Regions from separate parts of the Mesorhizobium sp. B3-1-6 genome, predicted to be linked through region 1. Evidence: riboswitches for the same ligand, from Rfam matches in the RefSeq annotation. Region 1 holds a riboswitch; each other region holds the start of a gene.

Region 1 (9,986 bases):
CGCGCTTTAGGTCGTTGCTTGATGCATGTCGTTGACGCAAAACTGGAGTGCGCCCCTGGGGGTGGACAGATTGGCTTGATGAATTGACCAGGCTTGCCGGGTTTCCGAAAGTGGAGCCGATGGCAAAACATCGCACTCACAGTATGGAATTCAAACGGCAGGTCGCGCAGGAGTTTCTCTCGGGCGAGACGCTCTACAGTCTGGCAAAGCGCCACGACGTGTCACGCACCTTGCTGCGGATTTGAGTACGCAAGTATGAGCAAGGCGCGTTCGACGATGAGGCTCAGGCCGCCGACCTTGTCCAGGAATACGAGGCGCGGATTGCTGCCCTCGAGCGCCTGGTTGGCAAACAGGCGCTGGAGCTGGAGTTTCTAAAGGGGGCTCTGAAAAGAACACCACGGCCGAGAAGCGGAACCACATCCGTCATTACCGGCCCGCTGGTATCTCCGTCGCCGAAGGATGCCGGCTGATGGGGATCGCACGCTCTACCTACTATGACGGCCCCGAAAAGCCTGTCGATGACACCTCGATCGTGGAGGCCATGTTTGCCATTTGCGATGAGTTTGAATTTTACGGCTATCGTCGCGTTGGTGCCGCGCTGCGCCAGCAGGGCCTGGTCATCAACCACAAGAAGATCAGGCGGTTAATGCGTCAACACGGCCTGCATCCGAAGATCCGCCGTAGGTTCGTCGCGACCACAGACGGCAATCATGACGGCCCGATCTTCCCGAACCTGGCCAAGGATATCGTACCGACCGGCCCCCATCAGCTCTGGGTTTGCGACATCACTTACGTCGCGCTGCCAACCCGCTGCATCTACGTCGCGGTCGTCCTCGATGCCTGGTCACGGTTGATCGTCGGTTATGCCATCAGTCGCAGCATCGACGCGCGTCTGACGGTTGCAGCTTTGAAGGCAGCGATAGAGCGTCGCCGGCCACCACGGGGCTGCGTCCATCATTCCGACCGCGGCTCCCAATACGCAGCTCAGGCATATCGGGATGCACTGGCTGGCGCTGAACTCGCCGGCTCGATGGGCCGCAAAGGCAATCCCTATGACAACGCCAGGGCCGAAAGCCTTATGAAGACGCTGAAGGTCGAAGCGGTCTATCCGATGGCCTATGAAACATTGGAAGACGTCACCGAACACCTTCCCCGCCTCATAGAGGAGGTTTACAACACCCGCAGACTTCATTCAGCGCTCGGTTATCTGAGCCCGCAGCAGTTCGAGGATCAACACATCCGGCAGACTGGCAAAACAGCGGCCTGATCATTGTCCACCCGCAGGGGCGCACTCCAAACCGAGGTCACTTTTGCGCGACATGCATTAGCCTTGCGATCGCCGATTTGAGCGGCGCCTCGCCAGCGCCGCGAAAAGTCTCGCTCATCACCAGTTCCGGCAGCGGCAGGCGCTTGCCCCAGCCATGCGCCTCGAGATCGGGCTTCGGCGCGAAGGCTGAGACGCGGCCGACGCAGAGATAAGCGATCGGCGTCACATGTTCCGGGATCGACAAGAGCTGCTTCAGCGCTTCCGTCTCGATGATGCTGACCCAGCCGACGCCGACACCCTCGGCCCGCGCCGCCAGCCAGAAATTCTGCACCGCGCAGACGGTGCTGTAGAGGTCCATCTCCGGATTGTGCCAGCGCCCGAGCGGCGAATCCTTCGACCGCTGCCGGTCGCAGGTGATGCACAGATTGAGCGCGCTTTCGCAGATGCCCTCGAGCTTAAGCTTTCGGTACAGCGCCTGCCGTTCCGCCTCGATCGCCGGCAGTTCCTGCTCGCGCGCGGCGAGGAACAGGTCGCGCACCTGCCGACGCCTTGCTGCATCGCGGATGACGATGAAATTCCACGGCTGCATGTAGCCGACCGACGGCGCATGATGCGCGGCGGTGATCAGCCGCGCCAACACGCTGTCATCGAGGTCGTCGGGGGCAAAATGGCTGCGCACGTCACGCCTGGTGAACATCGCCCGATAGACCGCGTCGCGCGCCAATTGGTCAAAGTCGTCGCCGCTCGCGGCGATCGCTGCTGCCGTCATCGCTTTTCCCCTTGCGACAAGCAATTTCCCGCCTGACCAAGCGGAAAACCATGTCTGCCGGGCCGGTCTTCTGGCTCGGGATCCTCCCGCATCCGGCGCCTTCCCGTCATCGACAGTGGCTTTGCCGGCGCGGTCCCCCTCACAGCGTTGGGCACGCCACGGAGTTCAACCGTGTTCCCGATTCTCCCGCGTCACGGGCACCAGGCAGCGAAGAACCTTACCGCGAAGCTTGCGCCGCGCCAATGGCGCCAGCGACACGGGCTGGCGCAATTTTCCCCAGCCATTCGGCTTTCAAACATGGTCATCCGCGCCGCCGGTGCCTAGATTAGGCGCCATGACCACCCGTCTCTACACGCACCCGATCTTTCTGGAACACCTCACGCCGCCCGGCCATCCCGAGCGGCCTGACCGCCTGCGCGCCATCGAACGCGTGCTCGACGACGAGGCTTTTTCGGCGCTCGACCGCGTCAAGGCGCCCGAAGGCGACGAGAAAACGATCCTCTATGCGCATCCCGAGGATTTCGTCGAGCGCGTGCGCGCGGCGATCCCTGAGAGCGGCATCGTCTCGATCGACGCCGATACCAGCGCCAGCCCGAAAAGCTGGCAGGCCGTGGTGACGGCGATCGGCGGCGCCAACGCGGCGGTGGACGACGTCTTCGAGGGCCGTGCCGCCAACGTCTTCGTCGCTGCCCGTCCGCCGGGTCACCACGCCGAAAAGACCACCGCGATGGGCTTCTGCCTGTTCAACACGGCCGCGATCGCCGCCCGCTACGCGCAGAAGAAGCATCATGCCGAGCGCGTCGCCATCGTCGACTGGGACGTCCACCACGGCAACGGCACACAGGACATTTTTTGGGACGACCCGTCGGTGCTCTATTGCTCGACGCACCAGATGCCGCTTTACCCCGGTACCGGAGCGAAAAGCGAAACCGGCGCCGGCAACATCGTCAATGCGCCGCTCGCGCCGCAGACCGGCAGCGACCTGTTCCGCGACGCCTTCCTGTCGCGTGTGCTGCCCTCGATCGATGCGTTCGCGCCGGACCTGATCATCATTTCCGCCGGTTTCGACGCGCACCACCGCGATCCGCTCGCCGAGATCAACCTGACCGAGGACGATTTCGACTGGGCGACCGGGCAATTGATGGAGCGCGCCGGCCGCCACAGCTCCAACAGGCTCGTCAGCCTGCTGGAAGGCGGCTACGATCTGCAGGGACTGGCATTTTCAGTCGCCGCCCATGTCGGGCGGCTGATGAAGGGATAGGCTATGGCATTGGAAGGCAATGAGGACGTCAAGGCGATGAGCTTCGAACAGGCGCTCGACGCGCTGGAGAAGATCGTCGATGATCTTGAGCGCGGCGACGTCCCGCTCGACCAATCGATCAAGATTTACGAGCGCGGCGAAGCGCTGAAGGCGCATTGCGACCGGCTGCTGAAAGCGGCCGAGGACAAGGTCGAGAAGATCAGGCTGTCGCGCGACGGCAAACCGGTTGGAACGGAGCCGCTCGACGCAGAGTAACGACGCAGAGTAATTGGACGACGGTGGGCAAAGAAAGCAGGTAAGGAGTTCAAGCTATGTGCCGCAACATCAAGACCCTGGCCAATTTCGAGCCGCCGGCGACCAATGACGAAGTGCATGACGCAGCGCTGCAATTCGTGCGCAAGCTGAGCGGCTCGACCAAGCCCTCCAAGCGCAACGAGCATGCCTTCCACCATGCGGTCGAGGCGATCACAGCTGTCGCGCGCGAATTGATCGATTCGCTCGAAACCAACCAGGAGCCGCGCAACCGCGAGGAAGAAGCTGCCAAGGCCAAGGCCAGGTCTGCGCTGCGTTTCGCCTGAGGATCCGACATGAGCTTCTTTCCGGGAAACGATCCTGAACCGGGCGATGCCTTCGCCTGCGACCAGATCGAACTGATGGTCGTCCCCAACGCCAAGGACATTGGCGGCTTCGAGGTGCGCCGCGCCTTGCCGACGGCAAAACGCCGTCTGGTCGGGCCGTTCATCTTCTTCGACCGCATGGGGCCAGCGATCCTGCGCGCCGGCCATGCGCTCGACGTGCGCCCGCATCCGCATATCGGGCTTTCCACCGTCACCTACCTGTTCGACGGCAAGATCAGGCATCGCGACTCGCTCGGCACTGAAATGGTGATCGCGCCGGGCGACGTGAATTTGATGACCGCCGGGCTCGGTATCGTCCATTCCGAGCGCACGCCGGAGGAGTTGCGCGGCGCACCGATGTCGGTCTCCGGCCTGCAGACCTGGCTGGCGCTGCCCGACGGCAAGGAGGAAATTGCCCCGGTGTTCGCGAACACGTCGGTGGCCCGCTTGCCGCAGATCGATGCCGAGGGCGTCAGCGGCCGCGTCGTCATCGGCGAATTCTCAGGCCTGCGCTCGCCCGTGGCGACCGCTTCGGACACGCTTTACGCCGATCTCAGGCTGGCGGCGGGCGCGAGCGTGAAGATCCCGGCCGATGCCGAGGAGCGCGCCATCTACACGCTGGAGGGCGACGTGTCGATCGCCGGCGATATTTTCCCGGCCGAGCGGCTCCTGGTGTTCAAGCCGGGCGAGGAGATCGTCGTTTCCTCCGAGCGCGGCGCGCATTTCATGCTGTTCGGCGGCGCTTCGCTGGGCTCCAAGCGCTATATCTGGTGGAATTTCGTGTCGTCCTCGAAGGAACGCATCGAGCAGGCCAAGCAGGAATGGAAGACAGGTCGCTTCGATATCGTTCCCGGCGATGAAGAAGAGTTCATCCCGCTGCCGGAGAATTAGGGTCCGCTTGCGCGTCACTGGCGCGCATTTACATTCGTCCGCCGGCGGCCTATTCCGCGCATGATTATGGCGCAATCTGCTGATAGTGCCGTGTTCGATCGATAAGGCAGGACGCGCCCGAGTGAAGCCAGATACGCCGCTGCTCGACAAGGTCCGCATTCCGGCGGATTTGCGGACGCTCGATGAGGGCGCGCTGCCGCAATTTGCCGCGGAACTGCGCGCCGAGCTCATCGACGCCGTCTCGCAGACCGGCGGCCATCTCGGTGCCGGCCTCGGCGTCGTCGAACTGACGGTTGCGCTGCACTATATCTTCAACACCCCGGCAGACCGGCTGATCTGGGACGTCGGCCACCAGGCCTATCCGCACAAGATCCTGACCGGCCGCCGCGACCGCATCCGCACGCTGCGCCAGGAGGGCGGCCTCTCCGGTTTCACCCGGCGCGCTGAGAGCGAATACGACCCGTTCGGCGCCGCGCATTCCTCGACCTCGATTTCGGCCGGCCTCGGCATGGCCATGGGCCGCGACCTATCGGACGGCCGCAACAATGTGATTTCCGTCATCGGCGACGGCTCGATGTCGGCCGGCATGGCCTTCGAGGCGCTGAACAATGCCGGCGCGCTCGACGCCCGGCTGATCGTCATCCTCAACGACAACGACATGTCGATCGCGCCGCCGACCGGCGCCATGAGCGCCTATCTGGCCAGGCTCGCCTCCGGCAAGGCCTATCTCGGCCTGCGCGATTTCGGCAAGAAGCTGACATCCTATCTCGGCAAGCGCGCCGACCGCGCCATCACCCGGGCGGTCGAGCATGCGCGCGGCTACGTCACCGGCGGCACCCTGTTCGAAGAACTCGGCTTCTATCACATCGGCCCCATCGACGGGCACAATCTCGAACATCTGATCCCGGTGCTGAAGAACGTGCGCGACAACGGCAAAGGCCCGGTTCTGGTCCATGTCGTGACCCAGAAGGGCAAGGGCTACGCGCCGGCGGAGGCCGCGGCCGACAAATATCACGGCGTCAACAAGTTCGACGTCATCACCGGCGCGCAGGCCAAGGCGCCGGCCAACGCCCCCGCCTACACCAAGGTGTTCGCCGAAAGCCTGATCCAGGAAGCACGTGAGGACGACCGTATCGTCGCCATCACCGCCGCCATGCCGGGCGGCACCGGCCTCGACCTGTTCGGCGAGGTGTTCCCGAAGCGGACTTTCGATGTCGGCATCGCCGAGCAGCATGCGGTGACCTTCGCCGCCGGGCTGGCCACCGAAGGCTACAAGCCCTTCGCCGCCATCTATTCCACCTTCCTGCAGCGCGCCTACGACCAGGTCGTCCACGACGTTGCGATCCAGAAATTGCCGGTGCGCTTTCCCATCGACCGCGCCGGTTTCGTCGGCGCCGACGGCGCCACCCATTGCGGCGCGTTCGACACCACCTTCCTCGCTACGCTGCCGGGCTTCGTCGTCATGGCCGCCGCGGACGAGGCGGAACTGCGCCATATGGTGCGCACCGCGGCGTCCTATGATGACGGCCCGATCGCCTTCCGCTATCCGCGCGGCAACGGCGTCGGCGTCGACATGCCGGAGCGCGGCTCGCTGCTCGAAATCGGCAAGGGTCGTATTCTCAAGGAAGGGACCAAGGTCGCACTGCTTTCCTTCGGCACGCGGCTGCAGGATTGCCTTCTGGCCGCCGAGGAACTCGGCGCGGCGGGCCTGTCCACCACCGTCGCCGACGCCCGCTTCGCCAAGCCGCTGGACGAAGATCTTATCCGCCGGCTCGCCCGCTCGCACGAAGTGCTGGTGACCGTGGAGGAGGGTGCGATTGGCGGTTTCGCCAGCCAGGTGCTGCATTTCCTCGCCCATGAAGGCCTGCTGGAAAGCGGCCTCAAGGTGCGCCCGCTGGTCTTGCCGGACATGTTCGCCGACCATGCGAAACCCGAAAAGATGTATGCCGATGCCGGCCTGGATTCGGCCGGCATCGTGCGCACGGTCTTCGCGACGCTCGGCCGTGGCGTTCAGGCGCAGCGCGCCTGAATCAGGACTTCAACACGCTGAATCGGTTTGCCGGCTTTCGGATGTAACTATCTGTTAACGCTCCCGTTTGGCGGTTCGCTTACCTTGTCTCTTGGCCGATTTTCAACGGCGCCCTGCTAGAAGCTCGAGCCAGGCAGGGAGACAACAAAAATGAAAACGCTTCTGTGCGGCGTGGGCCTTTTGGCTGCCATGGCCGCGCCGGCGACAGCCGAAACGCGTTACGACCGCAACCTTGAAAAGGCGGTGCTGGATATCGTCGCCGGCAAGATGGGCAACATCCGCGGCGCCTTCTCCTACAAGCAGGTTCCTCAACTCGTCATGGTGCCGGAAGCGACGACGCCGGCTGTGCCGGCGCCGGTCGAGCCGCCGCGCAAGGAAGCTTCCGGCAATGATGGCCTGACGCCGGCCGTCGAGCGCCGGGTTTCGCGAACCGTATTTTAGAACCACATATCGCGCACGCAGCGGCCGTCGCGCGGCAGGTCGTCATACGTATCGAGGCCGTCGAAATGGTCGATCGGCAGGTCGGCGACGTCCTCGGGCGGCGCCAGTCTGACATTGACGGCGATGCGCGTGCGGCCGCTCTTGCCGGAACGCAGGCCGCGCCAGGCGACGACGCAGGCGCAGGTCGGGCAGAACAGGATCTCCAGCGAGGGTTCGGCCACCCCGGCGCGCGTATAGGATTTCACCGGCCCGGCGACGCGAATGCGCTCGTCGACATAGTCATAGGCCCAGAGCGTGCCGTAGCGGCGGCAAAGCGTGCAGTTGCAGGCGGTGATTCCGCCGGGATCTCCTTCCAGCGTCCGATGGACCGCGCCGCAATGACAGGTACCCTTCAGCATCGCCACCTCCACCGACTGACGAACGGCCCGTTCCTGTCCACATTCTGCAGCCTGTCGCCCGATATTCAAACCCATTGCGTTCGCGCCCGGCTTTCGCCAATGAAGGCCGATGAGTTCCCCTTTGCCAGCCAGCCAGCGCCAGCGGCTCGACGAATTGCTCGTCGGGCGCGGCCTGTTCGCCAGCCGCTCGCGTGCCCGCGACGCGATCGAGCGCGGCACGGTAACGGTTGACGGCATCGTTGCCCGCAAGCCCGGCCAGGCTGTCGCGCCGGACTGCCTGGTCGCCATCGACGATCCGGCGCAGGCCTATGTGTCGCGCGCGGCATTGAAGCTGATCGCCGGCCTCGATCGTTTCGGCCTCGATCCTTCCGGCAGCGAGGCGCTCGATATCGGCGCCTCGACCGGCGGCTTCACCCAGGTGCTGCTCGAGCGCGGCGCGGCGCATGTCACGGCGATCGATGTCGGCCACGGCCAGATGCATCCCGACATTGCCGGTAACCCGCGTGTGACGGTGATCGAAGGGCTGAACGCCCGCGACATGACGGCGGCCGATCTCGGCGGCCGCGTTCCCGCTTTCCTGGTCTGCGACGTCAGCTTCATTTCGCTGAAGCTGGCGCTGCCGCCAGCGCTGCAATTGGCGGGCGAGGGCGCCAGGGCAATTCTTCTGGTCAAGCCGCAATTCGAGGCCGGGCGCGAGGCCATCGGCAAGGGCGGCCTGCTCAGGCAGCCAGAAGACGCTGAGCGCATTGCTGTCAGCTTGGCTGATTGGCTTGCCGGCATTCCCGGCTGGCGGGTGCTCGGGCTGCACCCGTCGCCGATCGAAGGCGGCGACGGTAACCGCGAGTTCCTGCTCGCCGCCATAAAGGATGCGGGGTCGCGATGAGCACACGCTTCACCATCGCCAGGCTGGGCTCGCAAGGCGACGGCATCGCCAACGCCGAGGGCGGGGAGGTCTTCATCCCCTTCACGCTGCCAGGCGAAACCGTCACGGCCGCGCGCCAGAGGGATCGCGCTGCGTTGATGTCGGTGCTGGAAGCCTCGCCGTTCAGGATCGATCCCGCCTGCCGTCATTTCACCGAATGCGGCGGCTGCGCGCTGCAGCATTACGAGGCTGAAGCCTACCGGCAATGGAAGCGCGAGAAGGTCGTGCAGGCGCTGAAGGCCAAGGGCATAGCTTGCGAGATCGCTGCGCTGGTGCCGTGCGCGCCGCACACCCGCCGCCGCGTCACCTTCAGTGCCAGGCGCACCGATGCCGGCATGCTGCTCGGCTTCGTGCGCGCCCTGTCCTCCGAGATCATCCCGATCGAGGAATGCCCGATCTCGCTGCCGGCGATTGTTTCGGCGCTCGATAAATTGCGTGCTCTGGCCGGATTGGTCTGCGCCACGCCGAAGGCGTTCCATATGACGGTGACCGTCACGGCTTCGGGCCTCGACATTGCCGTCCATGATGCCGGCAAGCTCGGCGACCACCAGCGCCGCATCGCGTCGAATTTCGTCATGGCCGAGGGGCTGGCGCGGCTTTCCGTCGACGGCGAGATCGTCGTCGAACCGAAGAAGCCGGTGGTGCAGTTCGGATCCGTCGCCGTCGCCGTGCCGCCCGGCGCCTTCCTGCAGGCGACGGAAGCCGCCGAGCAGGCGATGGCGGACCTTGTCGGCCAGCACCTGTCGCGCGCCAGGAAAGTCGCGGACCTGTTTGCCGGCTGCGGCAGCTTCGCGCTGCGGCTTGGCGTGAAGTCGGAGGTCCATGCCGTCGAAGGCGATGCCGCAGCGCTCGCCGCACTCGACCGCGCCTTTCGTTTCGCCGGTGGCCTGAAGCGGGTGACCAGCGAACGCCGCGACCTTTTCCGCAGACCGCTGACCTTCAAGGAGCTGAACGCTTTCGACGGAGTGGTCTTCGATCCGCCGCGCGCCGGCGCCGAGGACCAGTCGAAGCAGATCGCCCGTTCCGACGTGCCGCTGGTCGCCGCAGTCTCCTGCAATCCGGCGACGCTGGCGCGGGATTTGCGGATTCTTCTCGATGGCGGCTACACGCTGAAGACTGTCACCCCAATCGACCAGTTTCTGTGGTCGTCGCATGTCGAGGCCGTGGCGCTTTTGGAGAAGCCGAAGCGGCGACGGTAGCCTTGCCGGTTGCAGCTCACTTCACTCAAATGGCGACTTGCCTTACGAGCTCGGCAAACGTTTCGCCGTGCCGCCGCGCTGGTTGATCGAAACCCAGCTGTTCGGGTTCTGCTGCGACTGCCGTTTCAGGAAATAATAGCCGGTGGCGTTCCAGGGGCGGATCTCGTCGACCAGATTGTCCAGGACGAGATC
Region 2 (9,986 bases), on a different contig from region 1:
TATGCTGGTCGATCTGCGCGATCAGGATGACCGAGTTGCGGATCACCATGCCGATCAGCGACATCACGCCGAGGATGGCGACAAAGCCCATCGGAGCCCCTGACAGAAGCAGCGCGCCGGCGACGCCGACGATGGCCAGCGGAGCGGTGAGCAGCACCAGCACCAAGCGCTGGAAGCTCATCAACTGGATCATCAGCACCGTAGCCATGATAAACAGCATCAGCGGAAAGACCACGAAGATGCTGGCCTGCGCCTTGGCGCTGTCCTCGATGACGCCACCCTGCTCGACGCTGTAGCGCGCCGGCAGCTCGGCCTTAAACGTGGCGATCGCTTTCTCCAGCCGCTTCGACACGATGGTGGCGTTCTCGCCCGTCGCGACGTCGGCCTGCACGGTCACGGTCGGCAGGCGGCCTCGACGCCAGATCAGCGGCGGCTCGGTCTGGTAGCTGAGCTTCGCCACCTGTTCGAGCGGCACGCGCCGTCCGCCGGAGGCGCTGATCGTCAGGCCGCGCAGCGTGTCGATGCTGGCGCGTTCCGAATCCACGGCGCGGGCGACGATGTCGACGAGATAGGTGTCGTCACGCATCTCGGTGATCTTCGAGCCGGACAGGATCGCGTTGATCGTCTCCGACAGCTGCTGCGAGGAGATGCCCAGCGCACGCGCCCGGTCCTGGTCGACCTCGACCTTGATGACCTTGGCCGGCTCGTTCCAGTCGTAGTTGATGTTGCGGACCGCTGCGTCGCTGCCGAGCACCTGCGCGAACTGCTGCGCGAGACTCCGCGTCTTGTCCGGGTCTGGACCGCTGACACGGAACTTCAGCGGCCAGCCGACCGGCGGGCCAAGTTCCAGCGGCGTGACGCGGGCCATGACGTCGTCGAAGCCGGTCGACAGCTCCTTCTCCAGCCGGTCGATGACCGCCTGGCGCACGGCATGGCCCTTGGTCACCACCACCGCCTGGGCGAAAAAGTCGTTGGCCAGCTGCGCGTCGAGCGGCAGGTAGAAGCGCACCGCGCCCTGGCCGACATAGAAGCTCCAATGGTCGATGTCAGTATCGGAAGCGAGCAGCTTCTCGACGCGCTCGACGACCGCGTCCGTCGCCTTGATCGAGGCGGTGCGCGGCAGTGTGAGATCGAGCATGACCTCCGGCCGGTCCGACTTCGGGAAGAACTCCTGGCCGACGAAGCCCATGGCAACGACCGAGAGCGCGAACAGCCCGGCGGTCGCCGACAGCACCAGCCACTTCGCCCGCATCGCGGTTTCGAGCAGCACCTGGAAGCCACGGGCAATGCGCGACGGCTGGTGGCTGCCGCCGTGTCCCTTGATGCGGTCCGGCAGAATGAAGACGCCGGTTAGCGGCGTGAACAGCACCGCGACGACCCAGGAGACGACGAGCGCGATGGCGACGACCGCAAACAGCGAGAAGCAGTATTCGCCGGCGCCGCTCTTGGCGAAGCCGACCGGCACGAAGCCGGCGATCGTCACCACCGTGCCGGTCAGCATCGGGAAGGCAGTCGAGGTATAGGCATAGGTGGCGGCCGAGATCTTGTCGTAGCCTTCCTCCATGCGGGCGATCATCATCTCGACCGCGATCATCGCATCGTCGACCAGTAGGCCGAGCGCGATGATCAGCGCGCCGAGCGAGATACGCTGCAGCGATATGCCGAAATACTGCATGGTGACGAAGGTGATCGCCAGCACCAGCGGGATGGCAACCGCCACGACGACGCCGGGGCGCCAGCCAAGCGCCAGCAGTGACACGGCAAGCACGATGGCGATCGCTTCGCCGAGGCTCTTGGTGAATTCGCCGACGGATTCTTCCACGACATGCGACTGGTCCGCGACCATGCCGAGCTCGGCGCCGAGCGGCAGCTCGGCCTCCATCTCATGCATCTTCTCCTTGACGTTTTCGCCCAATGCCAGCGCGTCGCCGCCTGCCGTCATCGAGACGGCGATGCCGACCGCTGGCTTGCCGTTGAAGCGGAACATCGGCTGCGGCGGGTCGGAATCGGCGCGCTTGACCTCGGCGACGTCGCCCAACCGGAAGTAATGGCCGTTGGCGTAGAAGTTGATCGCCTTCAGGCTCTCTTCCGACGTGAAGGAACCGGACACGCGGATGGCGATGCGCTCGGGACCGGCGTCGACCGTGCCGCTCGGCGTCAGCGCGTTCTGCGCCTGCAACGCCTGCGTCAGCGTGCCGACGTCGAGGCCGAGCGCCGCCACCTTCTGGGTCGAGAATTCGAGATAGATCTTCTCGTCCTGCTGGCCGATCAGGTCGACCTTGGCGACGTCCTTCACCGTGAGCAGCCCGGCGCGCAGGCTGGTCGCCATATCCTTCAGCTCGCGATGGCTGAGGCTGCCGGAGGTGAGCGCGTAGATCAGCGAATAGGTGTCGCCGAACTCGTCGTTGAAGAACGGGCCCTGCACCCCCGACGGCAGCGTCGGCTTGATGTCGTCCAGCTTCTTGCGCACCTGATACCAGAGCGGCTGCACCTGGTCGCCGGCAACAGTGTCCTTCAGGTTGACGAAGACGACGGATTCGCCCGGCTTGGTGTAGCTCTTGACGTAGTCGAGATCGGGCAGTTCCTCGAGCTTCTTCTCGATGCGGTCGGTGATCTGTTCGACCGTGTCGCTGGTGCTGGCGCCTGGCCACATCGTCTTCACCACCATGGTCTTGATGGTGAAGGGCGGGTCCTCCTCGCGGCCGAGACCGCGATAGGCGTAGAGGCCGGCGAGTGCGGCCGCGATCATCAGGTAGACGATGAAGCTGCGGTGGCGCAGCGCCCATTCGGAAAGATTGAAGCTGGTCATGATGCAAAGCCCTCTCAGCGCGCGAAGGCGCGTTCCGCCGGCTTCTGCCGGCTGGCGAAAACAAGTGATGGTTTGGGTCCGGTCAGCGCCCGCCATTTGGCGGGCGCCGCGGCAAGTCAGGCCAGGCTGTGCATGGTGCCCGGTACGCGGTATGGCGCCCGCTCGGACGTCCTTGGTTTGATGGCGAGGCCGGCGAGGTAGCGCTGGAAGCTCGCCGCCTCCTGCACCGGCGAGGCGAGCGCGACATGCCCGTCCGGCCTCACCAGATAGGCGGCGTCGCGCTGCAAGGCGGCTTTCGCGGCGGTTTCCGACCAGGCGAAGCCGTGAACCGGAATGCCGGTCGATGCCAGCATGGCCCGGAATTCCGCATTGACCTCGCCATAGACATGCACCTGCCAGTCCAGCGAGCGCAGCGGCTCGAAATTGTCGCTGCTTGGCATCGGCACATAGGGCAGGCGGTCGCCGCCGCTGACCTTTCCCGCTGTGCCCGAGCTGATCGGGCCGGCGCGGTACTGGATCGCCGCCTGCGAGATGACGCCGAAGAAGGCGCGCGAGCCGTATGACGTGTGCAGCGCGATGTTCAGGATATTCGGCATCAGATAGCGCCGGAACAGGCCGACGAGCCGCGAGCGGCTGGTGGCGATGCGGAACGCCTGGTCCGTGCTCTCGATCAGTCTGTGGGCGAAGGCGATGCGCTCCGGCTCATAGCTGTCGAGCAGGCGCGGATCGGCGCGGCCCTGGACGACGGCAGCGAGCTTCCAGGCAAGGTTCACCGCATCGCCCATGCCGGTGTTCATCCCCTGTCCGCCGGCCGGGCTGTGAATGTGGCCAGCGTCGCCGCAGAGGAACACACGGCCGACGCGAAAATTCTCGGCGACGCGATGATGGACCCGGTAGGTCGAGAACCAGTTGACCTCGTCGACCGTTACGCCGGTGTCGCGCTCGACGTCGGCGCGTATCGCCTCGAAGCTGATCGTCTCGTCCGCCTCATGCGCCTTCGGCACGATGCCGATCAGCCGGATCGAACCCGACTGCCGGACCGGCATGACGATGGCAAAACCGTAGGTGCTGATGGTCGTGTCCATGCCGTTGCGGGTGATGTCGCCACGGCCTTTCACGTCGACGACGTAGAAGGACTGTTCGTAGGCGCCGCCAGGAAAGCCGATATTCAGCCCGTGGCGCACTGTGCTGTGGGCTCCGTCGCAACCGGCGAGGTAGTCGGCGACGACGGTTTCCGTCTGGCCTTCCTTGCTCAGCGTCGCGATGACCGCGTGGCCCTTGTCCTGGAAAGCGATGAGCTCCGTGCCGCGCTCCACCTCGACGCCGGCGCGCTCCAGATGCGTGATCAGCACGCGCTCGTGGATGTCCTGCGGCAGCGCGAAGGCGAAGGAATAGGGGCTGATGCCGCGGCCGAAATCGGCGAGCGGGAGTCTCGCGGCGACGCCTGCCGGCGTGTGCACGGTGAGCTGTTCGATCTTCACGCCCGCTGCAAGCACGTCGTCGACGATGCCGATCTGGCGGTGGAATTCCAGCGTGCGCGCCTGGACGGCCAGCGCGCGCGAGGTTTCGCCGGGAGCGGCGGCCTTGTCGAAGATGCGCACCGGAACGCCGAGCTTGGTCAACCAGAGCGCGAGCGTCAGCCCGGTCGGGCCGGCGCCGGCGATGAGGACCTTGGTCTTTGACATGGTCATTTTCCTTCTCCCTCAACGATACGGACTTTTTCGTGTTCCCGCAGCCGGTTAACGCCGGCAGTGACGACCCGGTCGCCCTTGGTGAGCCCGGCACTGACGACTACGCGGTCGGTCTCGTAGCGGGCGATGGTGACCGGCTTGAGCTCGACAGCCGACGAGGCCGACACCACCCAGACGGCGGGCTTGCCTTCCTTGTCGAACAGCGCGCTGCCCGGCAGCAGCACGACAGGCGCGCCGGCGATCTCGACGCGGCCGGCGACACTTGCGCCGAAGCGCATCTCGTCAGGCGCATTCTCGAGCGAAACCTTCACCTGGAAGGTGCGGGTGGCGGCGTCGGCCATCGGCGCTATCTCGCGCACAGTGCCGGCGGTCGAGACTGCCGGATTGCTGAGCAGCGAGACGGTGACGGTGGGTATCTTTCGACCGCGCCGGGCGCTGGTAAAGGCTGCTTCCGCGATAGAGAACACCGCGTCGCGGCTCTCCGGATCGGCGACGCGTACCACCATCTGCCCAACATTGACCGATTGGCCGGCCTCGGCGCCGGTGGCGGTGACGATGCCGTCGAATTCGGCCCGGAGCTCGGTGTAACCGAGCTGGTCCTTGGCCATCGCGAAGGCGATGTTCGCCGATTTCAGCTTGGCCTCGGCCGAGCGCAGATTCTTTAGCGTCGCGTCATGGTTGGCGCGTGTCGTGAAACCCTTGGCGAGCAGCACGCTGATACGCGCTTCGGCGGCGCTGGCTTCCACCAGCACGGCCTCGGCCGCTGTCACATCGGCTTCCGCGCTGGCCAGCCGGTTTCGATAATCCTGGTCGTCGACCCGGGCGAGCACCTCGCCCTTCTTCACCGTGGCGCCGACTTCGGCGGTGCGCCGGATGAGCTTGCCGGAAACGCGAAGACCGAGATCGCTCTCCAGCCTCGGCTTGATCTCGCCGATGGCGACGCGGTTATCCGCGACGGGTTCCGGCGAGACCGAAACTGCCTTGACCAGCTTGGTTTCGGGCGTGCCCGGCGCGACGTTCGATGCTTCGCTTCTGGCGCCGTGCCAGACCATCACGGCACCGCAAGCGAGCGCGGCGATGGAGCCGGCGACAAGGCGGCGCCTGAGCGGCTTGTTGTGCCCAAGAGGACTGTTGTGAAAACGTGCGGCAATCATGTTGTCTCCATGCCCAAGGTTGCGGCCGCGCTTGGGAGGACGCGGCGGCCGGGAAAACTGCGTTGGCTGGCAGGGGATCGAGGCGTTGCAACCTGTCCTTAGCCAGCCCGATCTTTTTGCGATTTCGGCTCCGGCAAATCCCGAACGGTTTCTGAAAATTTTCCGATGTTTGGGTGAGACGGCGCGAGGAGGGATTGACTGCTACGCATTCGTTGGTATGTAACGTTATTACATATCATAACGAGAATCGAACCACGAATGCATTTCTCCAGGCAGGTCGCTTCACGCGGTGATGAACGCGCGCAGAAGCCGTTGCGACTCGCGCGCGGACAACCTACGATGGCTGCGTCATGGTCCCCGAGCCGCAAGGCGAGGGGTGAAAAGGGAACACGGTGAGATCCGGTCTGGATTGAACCCGTGGCTGCCCCCGCAACTGTGAGCGGCGAGCTCCATCCGAAACGCCACTGGCCGGCAAGGCTGGGAAGGCGGATGGCGCAACGACCCGCGAGCCAGGAGACCTGCCATCGACATGAGTTGACCGGACGGGGTGTGCCGGGAGGAGACGCGAGCACCGGTCTTGTCGGCCGGCTCGTCCAGCATCCTTCCGTCGCCATTTTGGAAAGTGACGGAAATGTTGGACGCCTCGAGAGCAATTTCAGGAAAAGTGTGTAGCGGTTTTCCGTCTGGAATTGTGTCAAAACAAAGAGATAGAGCGGTTCGCCGTTTCCGTGAAACGGTGAAACGCTCGAGCCATCGCATCATCGTCTGTTCTTTGTGCCGCGATACCGTGACTGGGCTGAGGTCCGGCGAGGGTTTGTGCGCCGACCTGCGCTCCAGGCTTTCCTTGCAGCCGGCGCCTTCCTTTGCCATCGAGACCATCGACTGCATGGCGGGTTGCGCGCGGCCGCTCACCGTGGCCTTCATGGCGCAAGGCAAAGCCACCTATCTCTTCGGTTCCATCGACAGGGGCACCGACGCCGGCGCGCTGGTCGAATTTGCCAGGCTCTATGCCTCGCTGCCCGACGGTTGGTGCAATTCCGGCCAGCGCCCGGCAAGGCTCGCCGGCAAGATACTGGCGCGCATCCCCGCCGCGGGTAAGGCCAGGGAGCAAGTCCGGTGAGCGTGCCCCTGCTTGAAGCCCGCGATCTGGGCGCCACGGCAAACGGCCGGACGCTGGTCGAGGATGTCAGCCTGTCGCTGGCGGCGGGTGAGCGCCTCGCCATCATCGGCCCGAACGGCGCCGGCAAGACGACCCTGCTGCGCATGTTGTGCGGGGCGTTGTCGCCGAGCCACGGCGAGGTTCGCCTGGCCGGCCGCCGGCTGGACAGGATCACCGCCGCCGAGCGGGCGCTCAGCATCGCCGTGGTCGGCCAGACGGACCAGCCGGATCCACGGCTGGCGCTCATCGACTATGTCGAGCTTGGCCGCGTCCCGCATGCCGGCCTGAGGCGCCGGCACGACGACCGCGACATCGTCGTCGAAGCACTGCGCCGGACCGGGCTCTTGCCACTGCTCGCGCGCAGCATCGGCTCGCTCTCCGGCGGCGAGCGCCAGCGCGCGCAGCTCGCCCGTGCCATCGCGCAAGAGCCGAAGATCCTGTTCCTCGACGAGCCGACCAACCACCTTGACCCGCGCGCCCGCGCAGAACTGCTCGAACTGGTGGCCGAATTCAGCATGACCGTGGTCGCCGTGCTGCACGATCTCGCCTTGGTGGCGCCCTTCGCCACCAACGTCGCGGTGATGAGCAACGCCCGGCTGCACGCGCTGGCACCGCCGCGCGAGGCGCTGGCGCAGCCGCATATCCGCGAGGTTTTCGGCATCGACGTGCTGCGCCTGCGGCACCCGACCGAGGACCGCGAGCTCACCGTCTTCGAGCTGCCCACGCGCGCTTCCTCGCCATCCTGAACCTGCCCAACCCAAACAAGGAGCACCATCCCGTGAAACGCCTCGCTTTGTCGTTTGCCTTCTCGCTTCTCGCCTCGGCCGCCTTCGCCTTCCCGGTCACCGTCGACAGCTGCGGCAAGGCGCTCACTTTCGATGCACCGCCAAAACGCGCCGTCATCCAGGACCTCAACATGGCCGAAATGGCCTTCGCGCTGAAGCTGCAGCCGTCGATCGTCGGGCTTACCGGCATCACCGGCTGGTACAAGGTCGGCCCCGAGTTCAAGGCGGAGCAAGGCTCCATCCCGGAGCTGGCGCCAAAATATCCGACGCTGGAAAACCTCGTCGCCGTGCAGCCGGATTTCTTCTTCGCCGGCTGGTATTACGGCATGAAGCCGGGCGGCGAGGTCACGCCCGACACGCTCGCCCCGCACGGCATCAAGACGCTGGTGCTGACCGAAAGCTGCGTCCATCTCGACAAGAACCGGCCCGTCGCCTCGATGGACTTGCTCTATGGCGACGTCGAGAAGCTCGGCAAGATCTTCGGCAAGGAGACGGAGGCCGAAAAGCTGGTCGCCGGCTGGAAGGCCGAGCTTGCCGATATCACCGCCAAGGTCGGCGACCGCAAGGGCACGCGCGTGTTCCTCTACGATTCCGGCGAGGACAAGCCCTTCACCGCCGGCAAGTTCGCCATTCCCAACGCCATGATCGCAGCCGCCGGCGGCGAAAACATCATGGCCGACATGGAGACGAGCTGGGGCAACACCGACTGGGAGACGGTCGCCTCGCGCAATCCGCAGTTCCTTATCCTGCTCGATTACCAGGATGGCGGCGGCTACAGGAAGCTGCTCGATTTCCTTAAAGTCCATCCGGCCATGAAGGAGACCGACGCTGTCAGGAACGAGCGCTTCGTCGCGCTGCGCTACGCCGAGCTGACGCCCGGACCCGCCAATATCGAGGCGATCGGCGAGATCGCCAGGGCCATGCATCCGGAAGCGTTTTAGGCCTGGAATTCTGATGGGATGGGGATGGCTTCATTGATGGATCGCCTGCCTGTGAATCGCCCGCCTTGGAGATTGGCCAAAACACTCGCGACTTCGTCATCCACGGGCGGAGCAAGGAGCGAAGCGACGCGGCGCAGACCCGAGGATCCATTCCGTGACGCCGAGGCGTTGCCGCTGCTCAGAATCCCGCACCGTGGCATTTCTCGCGCCAGGTCACGGCATCTACGCGACGGAGCTTCGCTCCTGCTTCGCCCTGGAATGATGGGTGGACGGCCCCTTGCGGCATCGACGAAGTCGCGGATGCCTCGGCTAATCCCGAACGCCGGTATCGCGGCGCCAGGTCCCACGCCGTGAATCTGCGCCACCGATCGTTCGCTTTGGCCATGATGCTTGGCGCGGCGCTGCTGGTCACGCTCGGGCTGCTTTCGATCGCCTATGGCTCGACGCTGATACCTCTGCGCCAGGTCGTCGGCGCGCTGGCGCATGCGGCCGGACTGGGCAGCCAGAGCTCATCCGGCCCGGTCGGCAGCATCGTCGTCGACCTGAGGCTGCCGCGCACGTTGCTGGCGATCGCCGTCGGCGCCGGCCTTGGCGTGGTCGGCGCGCTGCTACAGACGGTCACTCGCAACGACCTCGCCGATCCGTTCCTGTTTGGCCTCTCCTCGGGCGCGGCGGCCGGCGCGGTCTCCGTCATCACCGTATTCGGCGACACGTTCGGCGTCTGGACGCTGCCGCTTGCCGCCTTCACCGGCGGCGTGCTGGCGGCGGGGATCGTGCTTCTGCTGGTGTCGCGGGTGAAGGGGCAGGGGCCTGAGCGACTGATCCTGGCCGGCCTCGCCGTCTCATTTCTGTTCACTGCCTTGACCAACTATCTCGTGTTCGCCGGCGACCAGCGCGCCGCCCATTCGGTGTTGTTCTGGACCATGGGCGGGCTCGGCCTGGCGCGCTGGGACAATATCGGCCTTGCCGCCTTGGGCGCCGGCATCATCCTCATCTATGGCCTGCGGAACCACCGCCGCTTCGATGCTTTCCTCGCCGGCGAAGGCGCCGCCGAGAGCCTTGGCGTGCCGGTGGCGAGGATGCGCCGCGCGACATTCCTCGTCGCCGCCCTGGCGACCGCCATTCTCGTTGCCGTGGCCGGCGTCATCGGCTTCGTCGGCCTGATGATCCCGCATCTCAGCCGGCCGCTCTCCGGCCCCTTGCATCGCAACCTAGTCATCGCCTGCGCGCTATTCGGCGCCATCCTGCTGTTGGCCAGCGATCTGCTGGCCCGCACGCTTTTGCCGCCCCAGGAACTGCCGATCGGCATCATCACCAGCTCGCTCGGCGCGTTCTTCGTCGTCACCTTGCTGATGCGTAACCGGCTCTGACCGGTAATTAAACCGTCCAGAAACAGCGCACGATGTGGAAGAAGATCGGCGCAGCGAAGACCAGGCTGTCGGTGCGG
Region 3 (9,986 bases), on a different contig from region 1:
GCGGATGCCGCCGCAATGCTCCTCGATCAGCTCGCGGAACGGGATCGACATCGCCTCTTCGAAAGTGCACGGATTGTTGACATGGCCCGACACGCAGAACAGCTTGGTGCCGGCATTGTTCGGGCGGCCGAAGTACGAGAACCAGGCGGCGCCGCGGCGCAGGATGGTCGGCGCCACCGCGATCGACTCGACGTTGTTGACGGTGGTCGGGCAGCCATAGAGGCCGACATTGGCCGGGAATGGCGGCTTCAGCCGCGGTTGGCCCTTCTTGCCTTCCAGGCTTTCGAGCAGTGCGGTCTCCTCGCCGCAGATATAGGCGCCGGCGCCGTGATGCATGTAGACGTCGAAGTCGTAGCCGGAGGTGTTGTTCTTGCCGATCAGCTTGGCCGCGTAAGCCTCGTCGATGGCGCGCTGCAGCGCCTCGCGCTCGCGGATGAACTCGCCGCGCACATAGATGTAGGCGGCGATCGCGCCCATGGCGAAGCCGGCGACCAGAGCGCCCTCGACCAGCGTGTGCGGATCGTTGCGCAGGATATCGCGGTCCTTGCAGGTGCCCGGCTCGGATTCGTCGGCGTTGATGACGAGATAGCTCGGTCGGCCGTCGCTCTGCTTCGGCATGAACGACCATTTCAATCCGGTCGGAAAGCCGGCGCCGCCACGGCCGCGCAGGCCGGACGCCTTCATCTCGTTGACGATCCAGTCGCGCCCCTTGGCGATGAGGCCGGGCGTATCGTCCCAGATGCCTCGCGACTGCGCGCCAGCCAGCGATGTGTCGAAGAGGCCGTAGATGTTGGTGAAGATGCGGTCTTTGTCCTGAAGCATTTTTCGTCCCTCAGACCGGCTTCTTGCCGAAGACGCGGATGTATTCGGCGACGCCGCCCTTGGCGAGCGCCTTGGCCTGTTTCACCCAGTCGTCGCGATCGATGCGGCCGTGGAAGCTGAGATAGCCGTCGACCCATTCGCGCTCGGCCTTCTTCCAGGAGGCGACCTGCGCGAAGGTGTAGATGCCCAACGAATGCAGAGTGCCTTCGATCTTCGGGCCGACGCCGGAGATCAGCTTGAGATCGTCGACCGTTGCCGGGCGCTCGATGCCGGCGGGCCGGTTCTTGTCGTCGAGCGAAGGTTTGGCTGTCTTGGCGACAGGCTGCTTGGTTTCCGGCGCCTTGAAAGCGGAGGCCGGTTCGGCCTTTGTCTTCGGCCCGCTGCGTGGCTTGGAAACCGCTTCGACTTCCGGATCGGCCTGGTTGGCGTTGGCGGCCGAATGGCGCGGCGCCCTGACGCTGGCGCCGTTCTCGGTGGCCGGAGCGACCTTGACCGGCGACGGCGTGTTGAGCGCCGGGCTGGTTTCAGCCGCATGGGTCTTCGGCTTGCTGGATTTTGACGGCGCAACCGGGCCCGAGGCGGCCGGCGCCGAAGCTGCTGGCGCAGCGGATGCCGGGGCTGCGGCAGGAGCAGCAGCCGGTGCTGCCGCGGCGGCATCCTTGGCGGCTTTCGCCGCCGCCTTGGCTTCCTTGTCACGCGTCGATTTCAGGATTGCCTTTTCGCTGGTCAGCGTCTTCAAGCCACCGGCCGGCTCGGAGCCGTGGCGGCCGTTCTGCGGGCCAGGCTTGACCTCGGCGCCCTTGCCGGCATCGTAGAGATCGATGATTTCGGCCAGCCGCTCGGGCGTCAGATCCTCGAACGTGTCCTTGAAGATCATGACCATCGGCGCGTTGACGCAGGCGCCCAGGCATTCGACCTCCTCCCACGACAGCGTGCCCTTGTCGTTGGTGTGGAACTGGTCGTGATGGATTTTTGACCGGCACACATCCATCAGCGCTTCCGAGCCGCGCAGCATGCAGGGCGTGGTGCCGCAAACCTGGATATGGGCGCGGGTGCCGACCGGATTGAGCTGGTACTGCGTGTAGAAGGTCGCGACTTCGAGGCCACGGATGCGCGGCATGCCGAGCATGTCGGAGATCGTCTCGATCGCCGCCTTGGTGACCCAGCCTTCCTGCTCCTGCGCGATCATCAGCAACGGGATGATAGCCGACTGTTCGCGCCCCTTCGGGTATTTGGCGATCCACTGCTGCGCCGCCGCCGCGTTCGCCTTGTTGAAGGCAAAGGAGGCTGGCTGGATACTGGCATCTGCGAGACGGCGGACTGACATTTAGCGATCGACCTCACCAAACACGATGTCGAGGGAGCCAAGCACGGCGGTGACGTCGGCCAGCATGTGGCCGCGGCACAGGAAGTCCATGGCCTGCAGATGCGCGAAACCGGGCGCGCGCAGCTTGCAGCGATAGGGCTTGTTGGTGCCGTCGGAGACCATGTAGACGCCGAACTCGCCCTTCGGCGCCTCGACGGCCGCATACACCTCGCCGGCCGGCACGCGATAGCCCTCGGTGTAGAGCTTGAAGTGGTGGATGAGCGCTTCCATCGATCGCTTCATCGCCTGGCGCTTGGGCGGCACCACCTTGCCGTCGAGGTTCGACACCGGGCCGGCGCTTTCCTTGCCGAGCAGGAGATCGACGCACTGGCGCATGATCCTGGCCGACTGACGCATCTCTTCCATGCGCACCAGGTAACGGTCGTAGCAATCGCCGTTCTTGCCGATCGGGATGTCGAAATCCATCTCGGAATAGCATTCATAGGGCTGCGACTTGCGCAGGTCCCAGGCGGCGCCCGAGCCGCGCACCATCACGCCCGAAAAGCCCCAGGCCCAGGCGTCGGCCAGCGAGACGATGCCGATATCGACATTGCGCTGCTTGAAGATGCGGTTGCCGGTCAAAAGCGCATCGAGATCGTCGATCGACTTCAGGAACGGATCGATCCACTTGCCGATATCCTCGACCAGCTTCTGCGGCAGGTCCTGGTGCACGCCGCCCGGCCGGAAATAGGCCGCATGCATGCGCGAGCCCGAGGCGCGCTCGTAGAAAACCATCAGCTTTTCGCGCTCGACGAAGCCCCACAGCGGCGGGGTCAGCGCGCCGACGTCCATCGCCTGCGTCGTCACATTCAAGATGTGCGACATGATGCGGCCCATCTCGGAATAGAGCACGCGGATCAACTGACCGCGCTTCGGCACCTCGATGCCGAGCAGCCGCTCGGCGGCCAAAGCGAAGGCATGCTCCTGGTTCATCGGCGCGCAATAGTCGAGCCGGTCGAGATAAGGCACGGCCTGCAGATAGGTCTTGGCCTCGATCAGCTTTTCGGTGCCGCGGTGAAGCAGCCCGATATGCGGATCGACGCGGTCGACCACCTCGCCGTCCAGTTCCAGCACCAGCCGCAAAACGCCATGCGCCGCAGGGTGCTGCGGACCGAAGTTGATGTTGAAGTTGCGGACGGAGGTTTCAGCCATTGTGGCGCCTCTGGCGAAGAGTCAGTAGTGAGTAGTGAGTAGTGATCATCAATCTCAATGCCTGCTTCATTCCGCCTGCTTGGCCTGCACGGTTCTGATCAGAGATCGCGTCATTTTTCCGATCTCTTCGCACCGCAGTAGCAGTTCAGTCTCGTTATCTCTTGCCAGCATACCGATCCGGCACGCCAGCAATATGTGCGTCTCCAGTTCCTTCAACGAACCCTGTGCCATGCGCAGAAATTGAACGAAAGAACCTCTATTCTCACGACCGTACCCTTCAGCGATATTCGCGGCGATAGATACCGCCGAGCGGCGCATCTGGGAGGTCATTCCATAGATCTCGTCTCTCGGAAAACCTTTGGTGACGCGGTAACAATCCTCGGCAAGGACCATCGCCGGTTGCCACACCACCAAGTCGCGATAAGATTCGATCTTTTTTCCCAATTCCTTCCCTACTGACTACTCACTACTTCCCTATTCACTGTTTCGCCTTCTCATCCCCCGGAAGGACGTAGTCCGTCCCTTCCCAAGGAGAAAGAAAATCAAAATTGCGGAATTCCTGCTTGAGCTCGACCGGCTCGTAGATGACCCGCTTGGCCTCGTCGTCGTAACGAACCTCGACGAAGCCGGTCAGCGGGAAATCCTTGCGCAGCGGATGGCCCTCGAAACCATAGTCGGTGAGAATGCGGCGCAGGTCTGGATGGCCCGAAAACAGCACGCCGTAAAGGTCGTAGGTCTCGCGCTCGAACCAGTCGGCACCGGGATAGACGCCGGTCAGCGACGGCACCAGCGTTTCCTCGTCCGCCTGGACCTTGAGCCGGATGCGCACATTCTGCTTCGGCGACAATAGGTGATAGACGACGTCGAAGCGCCTGGCGCGCGACGGGTAGTCCGCTCCGCAGACGTCGATGATCGAGATGAACTGGCAGCGTGGATCGTCGCGCAGGAAGGTCGCTACCTCGATCAGATTGCCCGGTTCAACCGAAACCGTCAGTTCGCCATAGGCAAGCACGGCTTCGCCGATGCGGCCGGAGAGCTTCTCGCCGAGATAAGTGGAGAGTTCGTTCAACGCCTGGGTCATCGGCTCACCGTTCGATCGTGCCGGTGCGGCGGATCTTCTTCTGCAGAAGGAGAATGCCGTAGAGCAGCGCTTCCGCGCTCGGCGGGCAGCCGGGCACATAGATGTCGACCGGCACGACGCGGTCGCAGCCGCGCACCACCGAATAGGAATAGTGATAATAGCCGCCGCCATTGGCGCAGGAGCCCATCGAGATGACGTAGCGCGGCTCCGGCATCTGGTCGTAGACCTTGCGCAGCGCCGGGGCCATCTTGTTGGTCAGCGTGCCGGCGACGATCATGATGTCGGACTGGCGCGGCGACGCGCGCGGCGCGACGCCGAAGCGCTCCGAGTCATAGCGCGGCATCGAGGTGTGTATCATCTCGACCGCGCAGCAGGCGAGGCCGAAGGTCATGAACATCAGCGAGCCGCTGCGCGCCCAGGTGATCAGCGCTTCGGTCGAGGTGACAAGGAAACCCTTGTCGGCCAGTTCATTGTTGATTTCGAGGAAGAAGGGATCGTCCTCCCCCACCGGCCTGCCGGTGTTGGGGTCGATGATGCCCTTGGGCTTCGGCGCGACGAGGGTGCCTGAACTGTCGTTCAATCCCATTCCAGCGCTCCTTTTTTCCATTCATAGGCAAAGCCGATGGTCAGCACCGCCAGGAACACCATCATCGACCAGAAGCCGAGCATGCCGACCTTGGAGAAGGAGACCGCCCACGGGAACAGGAAGGCGACCTCGAGATCGAAGATGATGAACAGAATCGACACCAGGTAGAAGCGGATGTCGAATTTCATACGGGCGTCGTCAAACGAGTTGAAGCCGCATTCATAGGCGGAAAGCTTCTCCGGGTCGGGATTGCGGTAGGCCACCAGGAACGGCGCTATGAGCAGCGCAAGGCCGACGACCAGCGCCACGGCGATGAACAGGACGATCGGCAGATATGAACTCAGGAGTGCGCTCATGCGGCGGCTTTCCTTAGGCGGGCAGTTCACTTTGATTACAGCAACGAACTCTAATGCGGAAGCGTGACAGTTTAACCGCTGAACCGTTTTAAGAGGCCCATGCTGCAACGCGGCGAGGGTTAGCGCAGCGGTTTCGGTGACGCAAGTCAAACCTTGTTCAATTCGCGGCCCTGGACGCCTTATCGGAAGAAACTGGTCCGATCCGCTCCTGTTTGATTTCCTTCGCTTTTTACTCCACTTTTCTCTCCTGACATATCTCCCGCCATTTGCCTGCTAGCATGGCCGGAATCACCGGCTAAAAATCCGGCAAATGATCAGGGCAAGGCGCCTCGATGAAGGACAAGATTTCGCTGGCCATGGCGAGGCGCATTGCGCTCGGAGCACAGGGGTTCAACGACCCTAGGCCCGGCGGCGTTCCGGATCGCCGCCACCTTGCGCGCGTGCTTTCACGAACCGGCCTGTTGCAGATCGATTCCGTCAGCGCTGTGGTGCGCGCTCATTATATGCCGCTCTATTCTCGCCTCGGCCCCTACCCGCTTGCGCTGCTCGACAACGCCGCGGTCACCCGCAAGCGCGCGGTCTTTGAGTATTGGGCGCATGAGGCGTCGTTCCTGCCTGTCGAAACCTACCCTTTGATGCGCTGGCGCATGCTGCGCGCCGAGCAGGGCGACGAGATGTATCTCGGCCTGGCGAAATGGGGCCGGGAGCGCAAGGCGATGATCGACGAGATCTATGCGCAGGTCGCCGAACGCGGCCCGATCGCCGCGTCCGACATCGAAGGCCACAAGGGCAATGGCGGCTGGTGGGGCTGGAGCGAGGCCAAGCACGCTTTCGAATGGCTGTTCTGGGCCGGACGCATCACCACTGCCTACCGGCGCGGCTTCGAACGCTATTACGACCTGCCCGAGCGCGTTTTGCCGCAGGCCGTGCTCGACCTGCCGGTACCCTCGGTCGAGGACGCGCATCGCGAATTGCTGCGCATCTCGGCCCGCGCCCATGGCATCGCCACCTATGGCGACCTTCGCGACTATTTTCGTCTCGCGCCGGGCGATACGAAAGACCGCATCGAGGAACTGGTCGAAGCGGGCGAACTGCTGCCTGTGAAGGTCGAGAGCTGGGACAAGACCGCCTATCTCCACAAGGACGCCCGCTTTCCACGCCGGATAGAGGCCCGCGCCCTGCTCGCCCCCTTCGATCCCGTCGTCTTCGAGCGCACCCGGACGGAAAAACTCTTCGGCTTCCGCTACCGTATCGAGATCTACACGCCGGCCGAAAAGCGCCAATACGGCTACTACGTGCTGCCCTTCCTGCTTGGTGACCGCATCGTCGCCCGTGTCGATCTGCGAGCCGATCGGCCGGCCAGCGTGCTGCGCGTCCATGCTGCCTATGCCGAAACCGGTGCTCCCGCCGAAACGGCGGCCCAACTCTTCGACGAACTGCAGCAAATGCAGGGCTGGCTCGGCCTGGGAGCGATCGAAGTGACGCCGGCCGGCGACCTCGGGCCGGCGCTGGCCGACATCGCGGTGTCGTAGCCGTGCGTTGACAGGCACCCGGCCGTAAGCCTAAATCCGCCGCAGACGGTCTTCTCCCGGCAAAGGGAGGAGCCAAGAGGGAATGCGGTGCGGGCCAACGCCCAAATCCGCGGCTGTCCCCGCAACTGTAAGCGACGAGCCCCGGCCGAAAACCACTGGGATGTTCCCGGGAAGGCGGCCTTCAAGGCGACGACTCGCGAGCCAGGAGACCTGCCGTCTGAGACTTTAAGTATCCGAATGCCCGGCGGGTTTTCCGGGCAAGGAGCCTGGTTTTGGATCGTAACGGCAGTTTCCCGGCAAATAGTGCGGATATTTCGTCCGAGCCCGACGCGCTGGCCGGCGTGACCGTCATCGTCTGCTCCTCCTGCCGCGACGAAACCGGCTCGGACGCACATCCGCGTGCCGGCGCGCTGCTGGCCGAGGACACGCGCCGGGCTGCCTCCGGCGAAAACATCAACATCCGCACCGTCGAATGCCTCGGCAATTGCAAGCGCCGGCTGAGCGCCGCGCTGCTGCGCGACGGCTGCTGGAGCTATGTCTTCGGCGATCTGACCCCGACCAGCGGCGCCGACCTCATCGCCGGCGCAAAGCTCTTCGCCATCTCGACCGACGGCCTGATCCCCTGGCGCGGCCGGCCCGATTCCCTCAAGCGCGGCCTGGTTGCCCGCATTCCTCCCCTCGACATGCTGAAGGACTGACCATGAACGCTTCCGTTTCTCGTGTTCCCTGCACCGTCGTCACCGGCTTCCTCGGCGCCGGCAAGACGACGCTGATCCGCAACCTGCTCGAGAACGCCAAGGGCAAGCGGCTGGCGATCATCGTCAACGAGTTCGGTGATGTCGGCATCGACGGCGAGATACTGAAAGGCTGCGGCGTCGACACATGCCCGGAGGAAAACATCGTCGAGCTCGCCAATGGCTGCATCTGCTGCACCGTGGCCGACGATTTCGTGCCGGCGCTCGACCAGATCCTGTCGCTCAACCCCAAGGTCGACCACATCCTGATCGAGACCTCCGGCCTCGCTCTGCCGAAGCCGCTGGTCCAGGCCTTCCAGTGGCCGACGGTCAAGAGCCGCGTCACGGTCGACGGGGTCGTCGCCGTTGTTGATGGCCCGGCGCTGGCCGACGGCCGCGTCGCTTCCGACATGGATGCCCTGCAGGCCCAGCGCGCCGCGGACGTGACGCTCGACCATGACGATCCGGTCGAAGAGGTATTCGAGGACCAGATTGCCTGCGCCGACCTGATCATCCTGTCGAAGAGCGACCTGATGGATGCGGCCGGATCGCAGCGCGCCAACGCCGTCATCGGCAAGCACGTCGCGCGCGCCGTGAAGATCGTTCCGACCGCGCAAGGCAAGGTCGACCCGTCGGTGCTGCTCGGTCTCGGCCTCGCCGTCGAGGACGACATCGAGAACCGCAAGACCCATCACGACGACGAGCTCGACCATGAGCACGACGATTTCGATTCCTTCGTCATCGACATCCCTTCGGTCGCCAACCCCGATGAGCTGGCCGAGCGCGTCGCCCTTGCCGCCGAGCAGGAAAACGTGCTGCGCGTCAAAGGCTTCGTCGAGGTCGGTGGCAAGCCGATGCGGCTCCTGCTCCAGGCTGTCGGCCCGCGCGTCAATCATTATTACGACCGCGCCTGGACGGCCGAGGACGACCGCCGTTCGCGGCTCGTCGTCATCGGCCTCAAGGGGCTGAACCGCCCGGCGATCGAGCGTATCCTCGCCGGCTGAGGCAAAGACCAAAAAGCGATGCATATCCTCACCACGACATCCGCTTCGCTCGACGATCTCGCCGAGCCGGTCGACCTCAGGCAGACGCCTGCGGATGTGGTGGCCCTGTCCTTCACCGACAGCGACCTCGCCGGTCTGGCCGCCGCCTGGAAGGCCGATGCCGCGCGGCTGCCCGCGATGCGGCTTGCGGCGCTGCGCGACCTTCGCCACCCGATGTCGGTGGATCTTTGGATCGACAGCGTCGCCCGCCACGCCAAGGTCGTCCTGGTGCGCATCCTCGGCGGCTATGAGTGGTGGCGCTATGGCTGCGACCAGCTCGCCGCGGTCGCGCGCGAGCGCGGCATCAAGCTGGCGCTGCTGCCCGGTGAAAGCCATGACGAGGACCAGCGGCTGATCGAAGGCTCGACCCTGCCGCGCGCCGAGCTCGACGCCCTGCTCGGCTATTTCCGCGAAGGCGGGCCGGCCAATATGGCGGCGCTGGTGCAAAGGCTGGCAAGGCTTGCTGGGGCTGAGGCGGCCGTGGTTGATGCGGTCAGTGTGCCGAAGGCGGGGTACTATCGGCCGGGAGTTGGTGTCGTCGAGAAGTCGAACGTTTCAAGGGTCGGCATTCCTTCGCACCCCCCTCTGTCCTGCCGGACATCTCCCCCGCAAGGGGGGAGATCAGCCGTCACCCAAGCCGGCTTTATCTCTGCTTCGTCAAATATCGAGCTAGCTGAAACATCTACAGTTGGCGAAACCGTCGACCACAGAGCAATCTCCCCCCTTGCGGGGGAGATGTCCGGCAGGACAGAGGGGGGTGTGACGGAACTCGGCGTCGACAATTTCGCAGTCGTCCCCATCCTCTTCTACCGTTCCATGCTGCTTGCCGCAGACATCGCGCCGATCGACGCATTGGCCGAGGCATTACATTCGCAAGGCATGGCCCCGGTGCCGATCTTCGTTTCCAGCCTCAAGGATCCGGCGTCTCTCGCCTTCGTCGAAAACGCGATCGCCTCGCTGAATCCCGCCGCCATCGTCACCGCCACCGCCTTCGCCTCCGGCGCGGAGCCCGGCGCCGAGACCCTGTTCGACCGCGCCGGCGTGCCGGTGTTCCAGGTCATCGTCGCCACGACGAGACGCGAGGTCTGGGAAAAAAACCAGCGCGGCCTGGCGCCCGCCGATCTCGCCATGCATGTCGTGCTGCCCGAGCTCGACGGCCGTATCCTCGCCGGCGCCATCTCGTTCAAGGACGAGGTCGAAACCGACCCGGCGCTCGCCTTCCGCGCCTTCGCCAACCGGCCGGAGGCCGATCGCGTCGAGCAGGTCGCCAGGCGGATCGCTGCCTTTATCCGCCTGCAGCGGACCGAGCGGGCC

The links. Region 1 has a riboswitch for cobalamin ahead of bluB (5,6-dimethylbenzimidazole synthase). Riboswitches for the same ligand answer to the same signal wherever they lie in the genome.
Region 2: linked by a shared signal. The riboswitch ahead of FJ414_RS02795 (DUF1636 family protein) and the one ahead of bluB (5,6-dimethylbenzimidazole synthase) in region 1 are both predicted to bind cobalamin.
Region 3: linked by a shared signal. The riboswitch ahead of FJ414_RS10690 (DUF1636 family protein) and the one ahead of bluB (5,6-dimethylbenzimidazole synthase) in region 1 are both predicted to bind cobalamin.

Annotation. Positions count from the first base shown of each region.
Region 1 is NZ_VFTM01000036.1:15,531-25,516, forward strand. It holds partial or broken gene FJ414_RS31925 (transposase) at 120-470, shown strand; gene FJ414_RS26175 (IS3 family transposase) at 443-1,267, shown strand; gene bluB (5,6-dimethylbenzimidazole synthase) at 1,305-2,036, opposite strand; cobalamin riboswitch at 2,079-2,256, opposite strand; gene FJ414_RS26185 (histone deacetylase family protein) at 2,371-3,297, shown strand; gene FJ414_RS26190 (exodeoxyribonuclease VII small subunit) at 3,301-3,552, shown strand; gene FJ414_RS26195 (DUF2277 domain-containing protein) at 3,609-3,875, shown strand; gene FJ414_RS26200 (pirin family protein) at 3,885-4,805, shown strand; gene dxs (1-deoxy-D-xylulose-5-phosphate synthase) at 4,927-6,834, shown strand; gene FJ414_RS26210 (hypothetical protein) at 6,985-7,275, shown strand; gene FJ414_RS26215 (GFA family protein) at 7,272-7,673, opposite strand; gene FJ414_RS26220 (TlyA family RNA methyltransferase) at 7,783-8,556, shown strand; gene FJ414_RS26225 (class I SAM-dependent RNA methyltransferase) at 8,553-9,794, shown strand; gene FJ414_RS26230 (transglutaminase-like cysteine peptidase) at 9,837-9,986, opposite strand, start outside.
Region 2 is NZ_VFTM01000002.1:97,496-107,481, forward strand. It holds gene FJ414_RS02780 (efflux RND transporter permease subunit) at 1-2,809, opposite strand, end outside; gene FJ414_RS02785 (FAD-dependent monooxygenase) at 2,926-4,500, opposite strand; gene FJ414_RS02790 (efflux RND transporter periplasmic adaptor subunit) at 4,497-5,654, opposite strand; cobalamin riboswitch at 5,989-6,195, shown strand; gene FJ414_RS02795 (DUF1636 family protein) at 6,391-6,774, shown strand; gene FJ414_RS02800 (ABC transporter ATP-binding protein) at 6,771-7,559, shown strand; gene FJ414_RS02805 (ABC transporter substrate-binding protein) at 7,592-8,539, shown strand; gene FJ414_RS02810 (iron ABC transporter permease) at 8,923-9,909, shown strand; partial or broken gene FJ414_RS02815 (phosphatidate cytidylyltransferase) at 9,917-9,986, opposite strand, start outside.
Region 3 is NZ_VFTM01000009.1:156,708-166,693, reverse strand. It holds gene nuoF (NADH-quinone oxidoreductase subunit NuoF) at 1-822, opposite strand, end outside; gene FJ414_RS10725 (NADH-quinone oxidoreductase subunit E) at 833-2,149, opposite strand; gene FJ414_RS10720 (NADH-quinone oxidoreductase subunit D) at 2,150-3,340, opposite strand; gene FJ414_RS10715 (four helix bundle protein) at 3,407-3,784, opposite strand; gene FJ414_RS10710 (NADH-quinone oxidoreductase subunit C) at 3,819-4,421, opposite strand; gene FJ414_RS10705 (NADH-quinone oxidoreductase subunit B) at 4,426-5,007, opposite strand; gene FJ414_RS10700 (NADH-quinone oxidoreductase subunit A) at 4,998-5,363, opposite strand; gene FJ414_RS10695 (winged helix-turn-helix domain-containing protein) at 5,696-6,895, shown strand; cobalamin riboswitch at 6,925-7,128, shown strand; gene FJ414_RS10690 (DUF1636 family protein) at 7,168-7,593, shown strand; gene cobW (cobalamin biosynthesis protein CobW) at 7,596-8,633, shown strand; gene FJ414_RS10680 (cobaltochelatase subunit CobN) at 8,652-9,986, shown strand, end outside.